DNA from 2 places in the Lactococcus sp. genome. Region 1 is predicted to be linked to the other one. Evidence: riboswitches for the same ligand, from Rfam matches in the RefSeq annotation. Region 1 holds a riboswitch; the other holds the start of a gene.
What was found. Region 1 has a riboswitch for thiamine pyrophosphate ahead of thiM (hydroxyethylthiazole kinase). Riboswitches for the same ligand answer to the same signal wherever they lie in the genome.
Positions count from the first base shown of each region.

Region 2: linked by a shared signal. The riboswitch ahead of thiT (energy-coupled thiamine transporter ThiT) and the one ahead of thiM (hydroxyethylthiazole kinase) in region 1 are both predicted to bind thiamine pyrophosphate.

Region 1 is NZ_JAVXIY010000005.1:56,487-62,951, reverse strand. It holds gene wecB (UDP-N-acetylglucosamine 2-epimerase (non-hydrolyzing)) at 1-294, shown strand, start outside; gene RSC39_RS06145 (glycosyltransferase) at 284-2,758, shown strand; TPP riboswitch at 2,861-2,961, shown strand; gene thiM (hydroxyethylthiazole kinase) at 3,043-3,795, shown strand; gene thiD (bifunctional hydroxymethylpyrimidine kinase/phosphomethylpyrimidine kinase) at 3,808-4,608, shown strand; gene thiE (thiamine phosphate synthase) at 4,601-5,257, shown strand; gene RSC39_RS06125 (teichoic acid D-Ala incorporation-associated protein DltX) at 5,439-5,570, shown strand; gene dltA (D-alanine--poly(phosphoribitol) ligase subunit DltA) at 5,595-6,465, shown strand, end outside.
Region 2 is NZ_JAVXIY010000001.1:303,010-309,474, forward strand. It holds gene RSC39_RS01560 (UDP-N-acetylglucosamine 1-carboxyvinyltransferase) at 1-467, shown strand, start outside; gene RSC39_RS01565 (YdbC family protein) at 513-731, shown strand; gene RSC39_RS01570 (DUF3397 domain-containing protein) at 767-1,123, opposite strand; gene RSC39_RS01575 (biotin transporter BioY) at 1,147-1,695, opposite strand; gene RSC39_RS01580 (aminoacyl-tRNA deacylase) at 1,807-2,283, opposite strand; gene thiT (energy-coupled thiamine transporter ThiT) at 2,346-2,894, opposite strand; TPP riboswitch at 2,941-3,040, opposite strand; gene RSC39_RS01590 (MetQ/NlpA family ABC transporter substrate-binding protein) at 3,627-4,487, shown strand; gene RSC39_RS01595 (MetQ/NlpA family ABC transporter substrate-binding protein) at 4,632-5,492, shown strand; gene RSC39_RS01600 (MetQ/NlpA family ABC transporter substrate-binding protein) at 5,638-6,465, shown strand, end outside.

The sequences.
Region 1 (6,465 bases):
TTTCATAATGTGATGCGGCATGCAGAGCTAATTCTCACGGATTCGGGTGGGATTCAAGAAGAAGCTGCTTTCTTAGGAATTCCAGTTCTTGTTTTACGTGATACAACAGAAAGACCAGAGGGAGTGTTGGCAGGAACATTAAAACTTGTAGGGACTTCAAAAGAAAATATTGTAAATGAGACTCGGGATTTACTAACAGACAAGACTAAATATGAAAGGATGTCAGGAAGTAAAAATCCTTATGGTGATGGGACCACTTCCTTACAGATTATTAATATCCTAAATGAAAAATAGAAAAATTTCACTTAAATCCTTTCAATCCGTCTGTCTCATTTTTATCTTTCTTTTTAACTTTGAGTTTATCTTTCGACTTTCAAATTTCACATCAAGAGAAAAATTTTTCACAATTTTCTTTTTTGTGGCTCCATTAATGCTCAGCTCATTTTTCATCATCACGGACAGTGAAAAGATATCAAATTCCGTTAGAAATTTGAGTATTATTGGTGTTTTTGGCTTCTTAATTTATGGCTCAAATCGGTTAATCGTATCTTTAACTTATTTAATTGGTGGAGAATTTGCTGTTCCTCAACTTTTTCCTTTTCGCTTTTTAATTGCCTTATTCACTTTGCTTTGTTGTGGATTGGCTTATTATGTTTCAACCAAAAAAAGATTAATCTATAATCTAGCCACACTGATTGCTTCCTTGTGGTTTGTTACGCTCCCTATTATCATTTTTCAATTTCTCTTTAAATTATTAATTGAACATCAAGGCTTTGATTTCAGTATCGTCAGTAATATGGATATTCGTTATTTGATTGTTCCATTTATGCCGATTATGTATTTAAGTTTTTGTAAATTTACGGGAATTGATGTCAAACAATTAGGAAAAAATATCAAGTCTACCGTCTATGTTCTCTTGGTAATTTATTTGGTAGCTCTGGTTGTCTATTCGGGAACTCAGATAAATATTACTTTTAATTTTGCTCAAGAAGGTTTCTTTAATAGTATTGAACTTAACTATAGTGTTTTTCTAGCTCATTGGATAGAGGGTTTAACAGTAGTTTCTCAGTTTGTTCTACCGATTATAGCTTTTGCTTTGGTCATCGGCTATAAAGGGGAGAAATCAAAGAGAAAAATATTCTCTTTAAAACCAATCTATGTTTTGATCTTGGTTGCACTTGGAGTTTATGCCTATATCTTTCTACTCAATGCTCCAAGTAATTTTATCCAATTTAATGAAAAAATCTTTAATAGCTATTTTGCATTGCAAGTATTTGAAGTTGGTGTCATTATGCTTTTGACAATCTATACTGGATTGAAAAAGTTTATCAGACCTCGAACAAAAATATTGTTATATATCGGTTCAAGTCTTCCTTTTCTTTATTTATATATTGTAAGATATCACTATTGGAAACAGAGTTATTTGGTGATTGATATATTTGACCGAATCAATTACATTTTCTTTATCTTTTCGGTTTTTGTTTTCCTATACTATACAGTAGAAGTTATCATTCTATGGTATTCTTACAATAAAAGACAAAGGGTCAATGCTTTGGACTTACGAACTGATGGGATTCAAAAGCAATTTCACATTTATGTCCTGATTCCATGTCTGAATGAAGAGTTGGTCATTCAAACAACTTTAAGAAGTATTTTGAAAAATAATTATAAAAATTTAGTTGTCACAGTTATTGATGATGCAAGTGATGATCGAAGTTTAGAAAAGATATCAGAAATTAATGATTCTCGTTTAAATGTTTTAAGGAGAATTAAACCAAATGCGCAAAAAGGAAAAGGAACCGCGCTTAATTGGGCCTATTATCAAATTAGTGAACAGATTCAAGCGAAAGGAATTGCTCCTGAGGAAGTATTGATAGCAATTATTGATGCTGATACAAAACTTGAAACTGATTATTTTGAAAAAGTCAATCGTGCTTTTAATTATGATGATAAGCTCACTGGTCTTCAATCAAAAGTTCGTGTCGCCAATTTATTAAAGGATTCGTCGCAAGACCTTGAATTTTCCGAGATTATTAATGCCACTCAAATGTTTCGAACTTTGACTAATACAGTTGCTTTTGGTGGGAACGGGCAGTTTTGTAAATTGAGCACTCTTCAAGCTTTAAATGAAGACCTGTGGACGGATTCACTTGTGGAGGATTTTGATTTATCAACACGTCTTTTTCTTTCAGATATTGAAGTGAAAAATGCACAATATGATGATATTTATATTGAACAAACGGGAATTATCAATGATAATGAAGCTTTGGTCAAGCAACGAGTCCGTTGGGCTCAGGGTAATATTCAATCATCAAAATATATTTTACCAACGATTCGTTCGAAAAATCTGGTTTGGAAACAAAAATTTGAGATACTGATGACTTTATTTAAACCTTGGTTAATGGGAATTGAGTATATCATTGTAATTTATACTATGATTATGATTATCAATTCTGCGATTTTAACGGGAATTACTCAATCACTTAAAATTGTTGTTATCCTTTTTATTGTGATGTCTATTTACATTATCATTGTCAACTTTGTTTGGGCTCTGCTTTATAATAGAGGGAAAAACAATGAAAAAATGAAGGCTTGGGATGTCCTGAAAGATACGGCTAATTTAACTAAATTCTTATTGATTTTGACTCAAATCTATCCGCAGTCAGCGATTCGGTTTTTCAACTCTAAAAATGACTGGGTGAAAACAAATCGTCAAGAGGAAAGTATTGATAAAAATTTGAATGAAGACAAAAAATAATGTAAAAACCCTAACGTTTCGGTGGGTTTTTTCTTCTTAAATTTATTAAATCAGTTTTTTTGCTATAAATATGCTAAACTGGTTGTAGTTTCAAAAATAAATCTAATACACAATGGGTACTGATAATTTTAAATTATCGGTTGAGAAAGACCATCAAACTTGAACAGGTTAAGACCTGCGTAAGAATGTGTCCGAGTTTTTATCATATTTTCTTTTGAGAAAATTGTAATTCTCACTTTCTTGTCATGCTTGAGCCCTCCTTGTGTAAATAAAGGAGTTTTTTTATGTCTATTTTAGGTAAGATTCAAAGAACACAACCGCTTATTTTGAACTTGGCGAATTTTGTAACTCCTCAAAGAGTCGCGGACGTTATCAGTTTTATTGGTGCCTCACCTTTAATGACGTCAGAAATTGCTGAGCTCGAGTCATTAGTTGAAATTTCAGATGCTGTGGTAGTCAATATTGGCACAATATCAGAATCGACTTATCCTCTCTTTTTAGAAGCTTGTCGCTTGGCAAATCAAAAAGCAAAACCATTAATTTTGGACCCAGTTGCGGTCAATGTTCCTTTCAGAGCATCCATAGTTAAAAGGTTGAGTCAAGAAGTAAAGTTTAATATTATTCGCGGAAATTCGGCTGAAATTGCTTGGTTTGCTGATAAAAAAAGTTTAAATAAAGGAATTGATGCACTTGAGTCAAATATAGATAATGAACACGCGCGACTTGCAGCTAAAAAAACAGGTGCAGTGATTATAGAAACAGGTAAAGTGGATATTATTTCTAACGGTCATGAAGAGATGTATGTTGACACTGACAGCCCACTCTTTAAAATTAATGTTGGTTGTGGGGACATGCTGACAGCAGTGGTTGGCACCTTTGCAGCTGTTTCCGATGATTTGTTTACAGCTGCTTATGAAGCGACAAAATTTTTCGGGGAAGCTGGAATGATAGCGACCAAACAAGTGCAAAATTTACCGGGTAATTTTGTCAATAGTCTTCTGGACACACTTTATCAAGCGACACAAGAAATAAAATAAAGGAGTATTATAATGATTACTATTCCACAGGTTGTGACAATTGCTGGAATTGATTCTTCTGGTGGTGCCGGAATTAATGCGGACATGAAAACTTTTCATAATCAAAAAGTTTATTCAGCAACGATTGTAACAGGATTGACGGCACAAAATACTTATGGCGTACAAGAAATTTTACCGACAAATAAAGATTTTATTTTAGCTCAATTTGACTCGGTATTTTCTGATTTGGAAATTTCGGCAGCCAAAACAGGAGCGCTTTTTGATACTGCTCAAGTTGAAGGGGTGATTCAAGGATTAAAAAAATACAAACCAAAACATTTGGTGGTTGACCCAGTAATGGTGGCTAAAGGTGGGGCTATTCTTTTAACGAAGGAAGCGATTGACTTGATAAAAGATGAGTTACTTCCCTTAGCAGAGTTAGTTACTCCTAATTTGGAGGAAGCAGAGGTCATGACCGGCTATCAAATTACTGACGAAAATTCGCTTTTAAATTCGCTTCATGATATTCAAAAATTAGGAGCAAAAAATGTTCTTATTAAGGGTGGACATGGTCAAGGAGAACTTGTCAGAGATTATTTATTACTGACGGATGGTTCTGTCAGTACTTATGACTCTAAAAGATTACTGACAGAAAGAACACATGGAACTGGAGATACACTTTCTTCCTATATTATTGCTCATTTAGCAATGGGAGAAAGTCTGAGAGAAATCATGCCTAATGCGAAAGCTTTTATTAGTGAGGCAATTTCTAAAACGATTATGGTGGGGCATGGTCATGGGCCATTGAATCATTGGGTGAATATTAATGACTAAGAAAACTTTAGATTTAAGTGTTTATTTTATTGCCGGACCACAAAATTTTCCAGAATGTTCACTAGATGAAGCAACGCAAAAGATTGCTTTAATTATAAAAAGTGGTGTCACTGTTTATCAATTTCGAGATAAGGGAACCATTTATAAAGAGCAGAAGCAGCGTCTGTCAATTGCTCAAAAATTACAAAAAGTGTCCGAAGAAGCAGGCGTTTCTTTTATTGTCAATGATGATGTGGAGTTGGCGCGTGAATTAAATGCTGATGGAATTCATATTGGACAAACAGATGAGCCGGTCAGTAAAGTTCGTGAGAAGGTTGGGCAGGAAATGTGGTTGGGCCTTTCTGTCACTAAGGCTGACGAATTAAAAATGGCACAAAGCAGTGGGGCTGATTATTTAGGAATTGGGCCAATTTACCCAACAAACAGTAAAAATGATGCGGCAAAGCCAATTGGCATTAAAGACTTAAGACTGATGCTTCTAGAAAATCAATTACCAATTGTAGGAATCGGTGGAATCACGCAAGATTCACTGACAGAATTGTCAGCAATTGGACTTGACGGACTTGCGGTTATTTCTTTACTGACAGAAGCAGAAAATCCCAAAAAAGTTGCTCAAATGATTAGACAAAAAATCACTAAAAACGGATGACGTACACTTAAAATTACTAAAAATAAATTGTTGCCGTTTTCTTTTCTAAACATGATTTAAACTTACAGAAATGTAAGTTTTTTTTCGCTTAATAAATGTTATAATCTAAGTCATAAATGATATGAGATTAACTGAGTATTCTAAAAACCTCTTATTAATTTATATATTAAAAGGAGTTCCAATGGACAAGAAAAAAGAAATTCGTCTATTTTTGGCTAAAACAATATTTTACTTTGTAATTATATTAATTCTACTCTATCTTTATTCCTACAGTCATACTGGGGGAGCACACTTTATTTACAACGAATTTTAGAGAGATTTATTGGAGAAGTTAATTATGAAATTATTAGAACAAATTTTTGAAATTGCAAACAAAAACCCTGACCTTATCGTGCTTGCCGAGCGTGAGCAGAAATTTACTTACCGCCAATTATTCGTCGCTGTATCGGAGATTTCAAAACAAATCAAGGAGCGGACATTAGTGAATCGTCCAATCCTAATTTTTGGTAAAAATGACTTTATTAGTTTAGCAGCAATGCTAGCAGCAAATTTGACTGGACATGCTTATATTCCAGTCGATGCGCACACTCCATTTGAGCGGACAGAAATGATTAATTCAGCAGCAAAACCAGCAGTTGTGATAACGACTGTTAATCTTTCAGAAGATTTTTCTGCTCTTTTTACTGACAGAATCTCAGTTAATCTAAACACTCTATCTCTCGATGAAAAACTTCCAGAACTTGATTTTAGTCAAGCTGTTTCTGGTACTGACAGCAATTATATTATTTATACTTCGGGAACAACTGGAGTACCAAAAGGTGTTGAAGTCAGCCATGATAATCTTGTGACCTTCACAAACTGGATGAACAACGACTTTAACAAAATTGAAAATAATCAAATTTTATCACAAGCCCTTTATAGCTTTGACTTATCAATTTTTAGTTTGTATCCAAGCCTGACAACTGGTGGAACATTAGTCTCACTTTCACGTGACGAAACAACAAACTTTAAATTGCTTTTTGAACGATTGAATTCAACAGTCATCAATACTTGGATTTCGACACCATCATTTGTTGATATTTGCTTATTGGATCCCTCATTCACAGAGAAAGAACATCCTAATTTAGTACAATTCATCTTTTGTGGAGAAGAATTGACGAAAAAAACAGCTGAAAAATTACTGACAGCATTTCCGTCAGCAACTATTT
Region 2 (6,465 bases), on a different contig from region 1:
TTGCTAAGCTTGAAGAAATGGGCGTACGTTTGACGATTCGTGAAGACAGCATTGAAGTTCATAAATCTGAAAATTTAAAATCAGTTAATATTACCTCTGTTCCTTACCCAGGATTTGCGACTGATTTGCAACAACCAATTACGCCACTGTTGTTAAAAGCAAAAGGTCGTGGTTCGATTGTTGATACGATTTATCAAAAACGTGTTAACCACGTACCTGAATTAGCGCGTATGGGTGCTAATATTTCTGTTTTGGATGATAGAATTATTTATGACGCTCCGAATGAGTTAACTGGAAGCTGTGTTCAAGCAACAGATTTACGTGCTGGTGCGGCTCTGGTTACTGCTGGAATTATTGCCAGTGGAACTACAAAAATTTCTAATATTGAGTTTATCCTACGAGGCTATGATCATATCATTGAAAAATTGACTGCTGTTGGTGTAGATATTCAATTGATTGAAGAGTGACAAAATAGATTTATTTGCGTATATACTAATGAGAAAGGATATAAGATGGCTGATAAATTAAAGTTTGAAATCATTGAAGAATTGATTGTTCTCTCTGAAAATGCAAAAGGTTGGCGCAAAGAACTCAATCGTGTTTCTTGGAATGATGCAGAACCTAAATACGATATCCGTACTTGGTCACCTGACCATGAAAAAATGGGTAAAGGAATCACTTTATCCGAAGAAGAATTTGGCGTCCTCTTAAAAGAATTGGGCAATAAATAAAAAAAGTCCTGAATTTTCAGGACTTTTTTATTATTTTAATGGGTAAAGGTCATCACAACAAGGATGAGGTAAATAATCAAAGTAATAAAGAAGGTCAGTCGCCACCAAAGCTTTAAAAAGCGGCGGTAGGCGAATTGTTTATAATAAAACAAATCAAGTAACAACAAAATAAGTGCTAAACCAGAAATGATTAGCAGATAGTAAGGAATAATACTGATACTTGTTACATTTTTTGAAAAGATTTGCATTCCTAGAATTAGAAAAAGTGTGAATACATCTGGAATTTTTAATTTACGATTGGTTAAATGACGTAGTCTGAAAAACTTGAAAATAAAGACCAACGCAATAAAGACGATAAGCGGATATAGCGCCATAAGTACTTTTATAAACATAGACTAATTGTAGCGGTTTTAGACTAGTTTGTAAAGTATTTATTTGTGTGAGAGAGTGCACGTATCAGTGCTAATCCAAAGATTGTAACAAGGATAGCTTTAATGATTTCAACAAATACAAAGGGAGTGAATCCAAGCTTTAATGCCAAAGACCAATCCACTTGAGTGAAAAATTTGAGCCAGAGAGTGCCGATGACCAACATTAGGAGATGACCAACAATATTTATGATAAAAGCTGGGATTGTTTTGTATTTGATTTGATGAAGTCCCCAAGAAATGAGGGTTCCCATGATTAAAAAAGCAAGTAGAAATCCACCAGTTGGTCCAAAAAGAACAGCAATTCCCGAAGTTCCTCCAGTGAATACGGGAATTCCAATAAATCCGAGAAGTAGATAAAGTAAAATGGCAAAGAAAGTTTCACGTGCTTTGAGTACTGTGGCAACGAGTCCAACAGCTAGTGTTTGTAAGGTGACTGGGACGATACCAATTGGGATAGCCAATGGAGAAAGAACCGCGATAATCGCTGCACCAAGAGCAATTAGGGTTAATGAATATAATTTTGTGTTTTGCATTCCGAGTCCTTTGTTTTATGTATAAAATAAAATATACTAAAAAAGAAGAATTTTTGCAAACTCTTGCTCCAAATATACAAAAAAATACTGACAGAATTTCTGTCAGTATTTTTATTCTCTGATTTCAACAAAGTGAGCATGGACAAAATCTGCTAGTTTTTGGGGAGCAATTTTTATACTACGTCCAACTTCACCCGCGGAACAGACAATAAAGTCATGTTCCAAAGCAATGGAATCAATATAAATTGGAAACTTTTTATTTTGCCAAATGCCTACGGGATTATTTGCCCCGTGAATATAACCCGTGGTTTTTTGTAGGTCTTTTTGAGGAATCATACTTACTTTTTTGTTGCCCGAAACTTTTGCTAATTTTTTTTCTGATAAATGCTCTGTCAGTGGAAGAATGCCAATGACAGGTCCTGTTTTATCTCCAATCAATGCGAGTGTTTTATAGATATCACTACGATTAATATCGTCAGGAAGGCTATCACTTTCCAAAGCATTGATGGCAAGTCCAGTATGCTCAATTTTCGCCTTATCAAGAATTTGTTCTACAAGTGTTTTCTTTAATTTTTGCTTTTTAGACATAGCTATATTATAGAAGATTTTGTTCTGACTGACAAGATATAATAATTTTACTGACAGGTTTATTAGTAATTACTATGGATAAACAGTTTAGGGAATTTTTTGACAAAAATTATTAAGATAACAAAGGCAGCAATGGCCGTCAAAATACCGCTGATTCCATTAACAGCAAGAGAATAAGCAACAGCACCCCAACCTTTCCAAGCATATTGGCTCCAGAAAATAATTCCGGCAATGAAATGGAAAAAGTATTTAAGAAGAACAGCAACAAAAGTTCCCAAAAGTACAGGTGCTAGTTTTAGAGGGGCTGTTTTTTGGCGGAAAAGGCCAGCTATTCCGAGTGAAACAGGGGCAACCAGATATTCAAGGAAAGCTTGGGATAGGCTTAAGATATAAGCATGTCCAGTAATCATTGAAAGAATTCCCCAGATTAATCCTCCAACGAGACCAGCGGTTAAACCTCGTCGTAAGCTGAGAAGAAGGATAGGGATACAGGCGATTTCAACGATAATCCAACCATAAACAGTATTTGGAATGAGGCTGATGATGAAGGCGAGTGCCGCCATGAAGGCAATTTCCGTTAATAAACGGACATTGAACTTAGAATTAGACATAAAAAAACTCCTTTTTGATGCGCACAAAAGGAGGGTTAGAAATTAGACGATTGTCTTAACACATCCCTACGCTGGCATTACCCAGATCAGGTCAGATGGTATTTCTCGCTACTGACAGACTTGTCAATAGACCCATTGTGCAAATATTTATTTTTACTCTTTAAGTTTAGCATAATTTATGTTGAAAAGCATTGATGGGAGATTAGGATTCTATTTTATAAATTAAACTTAAAAATTTTTTAAGGCAACATAAAAAATCAATAATCCAAAAAATTTGAAAGTCTGTTAGAATAAATCTATACACAAATTCGGACAAAATAAAAGCGGTCGAGTAAGTAATTGTGAAAGTCAGTACAGAGAGCTTGTAGCGGTGAGAGCAGGCCTGAATGAAGCAATGAAAATGGCTTGATAAGCGTAGCAAAAGTGAGGTTTTACCAAGCTTTTGACGGTATGGTTCTCGTTATTGAACTTAAAAGTTTGCTTTTGTAAAGTTTATCTGAAAATTTTCAGTGAGCTACAAAGTGCTTAAATCAAGAATGGTACCACGATATAGCTCGTTTCTTTTTATGAAATGGGCTCTTTTTGTTTAGTCAGATTGTTTTTGTTTGACGAATTTGTTTAGAGTCAGAAAATTGGCAGGTGCACGGTTAATTTTCTGATATGATGCAAAAGTTTATCAAAGGGGAATAATTGATTTTGAAAAATAAATCAATTAGAAAAAAGGGAGAAGAAATGAATCCAAGAAACAGAAATATTTTACTTGTCGTTATTGTTGTTGTAATTGTTGCTATCGCTGCATTTTTCGGTTTTAATCATAAATCTGGTGGAAGTAAAACGGCAAATAAAACTGTGAATATTGGAATAATGACAGGAACAAAAGAAGATGATGCCATTTGGTCAACTGTTTCTAAAACAGCTAAAGATAAATATGGAATTACTTTAAAATTCACTCATTTTACAGATTATACACAACCAAATACAGCTTTGAAAAATGGCGATATTGATTTGAATGCCTTCCAACATTATGCTTTCTTGAATGCTTGGAATAAAGCTAATAATGGTGATTTGAAGGCGATTGGAAATACTACGATTTCACCTATTCGTCTTTATTCTAAAAAAATCACTTCATTGAGCCAAATTAAATCAGGAGATACAATTGCTGTACCGAATGATGCTTCAAATGAAAGCCGCGCGCTTTATGTTTTGAAAAATGCTGGTCTGATTGGCCTTTCTGTATCAGGTGATACACTTGCGACGGTTAAAGATATTAATTCTAATCCAAAAAATTTGGTCATAAAAGAGTTAGATGCGGCACAAACACCACGTGCGCTTGATTCAATTACAGCGGCAGTAATTAATGACGATTTTGCAACAACAGCAAAATTAACGGTTGAAGAGTCTATTTATACTGAACCTGTAAACAAAGATAGTCAACAATGGATTAATATCATCGTTGCAAATAAAAAAGATGAAAATAACAAAATTTATAAAGAAGTAGTCAAAGCTTACCAAACTGAAGCAACGAAGAAAGCAATTGAAAAAGCTTATCCTGATAAGAGAAAAATTGCTGCTTGGGGATTGAAACTCGACTAGCAAATTCGTTGACGGAGTAACGGTTAGGTCAGAACTTCGGGAGTTTCTATTTTAGAAATTCTTGCCTTAAGGCTAATAAATTTTACTGACAGAAGACTTAAACTGTTTTCAAAACAGTTTGGTCAGTAGAAATTGGAGAAAATTATGAATCCTAGAAATCGTAATATTATTATTGGAATAATTGTGGTTGTTATTGTTGCTATTGCTGCTTTCATTGGCTTTGGACATCAAACTAAAGCAAATAAAACAGTCAATAAAACAGTGAAAATTGGAATAATGACAGGAACTAAAGAAGATGACAGTATTTGGCAAACAGTATCTAAAACAGCCAAAGATAAGTATGGAATTACTTTGAAGTTCACTCATTTCACAGATTATACACAACCAAATACAGCCTTGAAAAATGGCGATATTGATTTGAATGCTTTTCAACATTATGCTTTCTTAAAAGCGTGGAATAAAGCAAATAATGGTGATTTGGTGGCCATTGGTGATACTGTAATTTCGCCAATCAGTGTCTATTCTAAGAGTCTTAAGACTTTGTCTGATATCAAAGAGGGCGGAACTATTGCAGTACCAAATGATGCGTCAAATGAAAGTCGTGCGCTTTATGTCTTGAAGTCTGCCGGCTTGATTAAATTGGATGTTTCTGGTCAAACGCTCGCGACAGTCAAAGATATCACTTCAAATCCGAAAAATTTGGTTATTAAAGAACTTGATGCTTCACAAACTGCGCGTGCTTTAGATTCAGTTGACGCCGCAGTTATCAATAATAATTATGCCGTTACTGCAGGTTTAAAGAAAGCTGATGCAATTTTCACTGAGCCTGTCAACAAAGATAGTCAACAATGGATTAATATAATTGTTGCTAACAAAAAAGATGAAAATAGTAGCGTTTATAAAGATGTTGTCAAAGCTTATGAATCAGAAGCAACCAAAAAAGCCATCGCAAAAGCATATCCAGATAAGAGCACCATTCCTGCTTGGGGCTTGAAATTAAAATAATTTCTTTTGCACTTAATTATTTATCAGCATCACAGGAAGTTAGAGTTACTGACGAAATTTCCTATTTTCTGATGAATGGATGAGTTTTCCTGAGAAGTAAATGAAAGTTCTCTGACAGCTTTGTCAGTAGAAATTGGAGAAAATTTTGAATCCTAAAAATCGAAATATTATCATTGCTGTTGCTGTTCTTATTCTTGTTGCGCTGGTTGCCTTCTTTAGTTTGAACCATCAAGGCGGAGTGAAAGCATCTGCTGGCGAAAAAACAGTCAAAGTTGGAATTATGAGTGGCGACAAACAAGATCAGGAAGTTTGGAAATCAGTAGCTAAAACCGCTAAAGAAAAATACGATTTGAAGCTGAAATTTGTTTATTTTTCTGATTATAATCAACCAAATGAAGCTCTCCTGTCAGGAGATATTGATATCAACGCTTTTCAGTCTTATAATTATGTAAAAACATGGAATAAGGCGCACAAGAGTGATATTGTTGCCGTAGGCAATACTTATATCACACCGATGCACATTTATTCAAAAGAAATTAGCAAATTGTCAGATTTAAAAGAGGGTTCAACGGTTGCTATTCCTAATGATGCTTCAAATGAAAGTCGGGCATTGTTTGTGCTCCAAAGTGCAGGTTTGCTTAAATTGACAACTAGTGATTCAAGTAAACTGGTGGGCTTACCAGATATCACAGAAAATCCTCATCAATTGAAATTCAAAGAAGTGGATGCAAGTCAAACACCACGTGCGCTTGATTCAGTTGCTCTTTCGGTGGTTAATTATAATTATGCGACAGCCGCTAGTTTGCCAAAATCTGAATCAGTCTTCATGGAGCCACTTAATAAAACTTCTGCTCAATACATCAACTTTATTGCTGCGACAAGTAAAGAAAAAAATAATAAAGTTTATAAAGAAGTTGCCAAAGCCTATGCTTCAAAAGCAACAGAAAAAGCAATCAAAGAACAGTATCCTGAT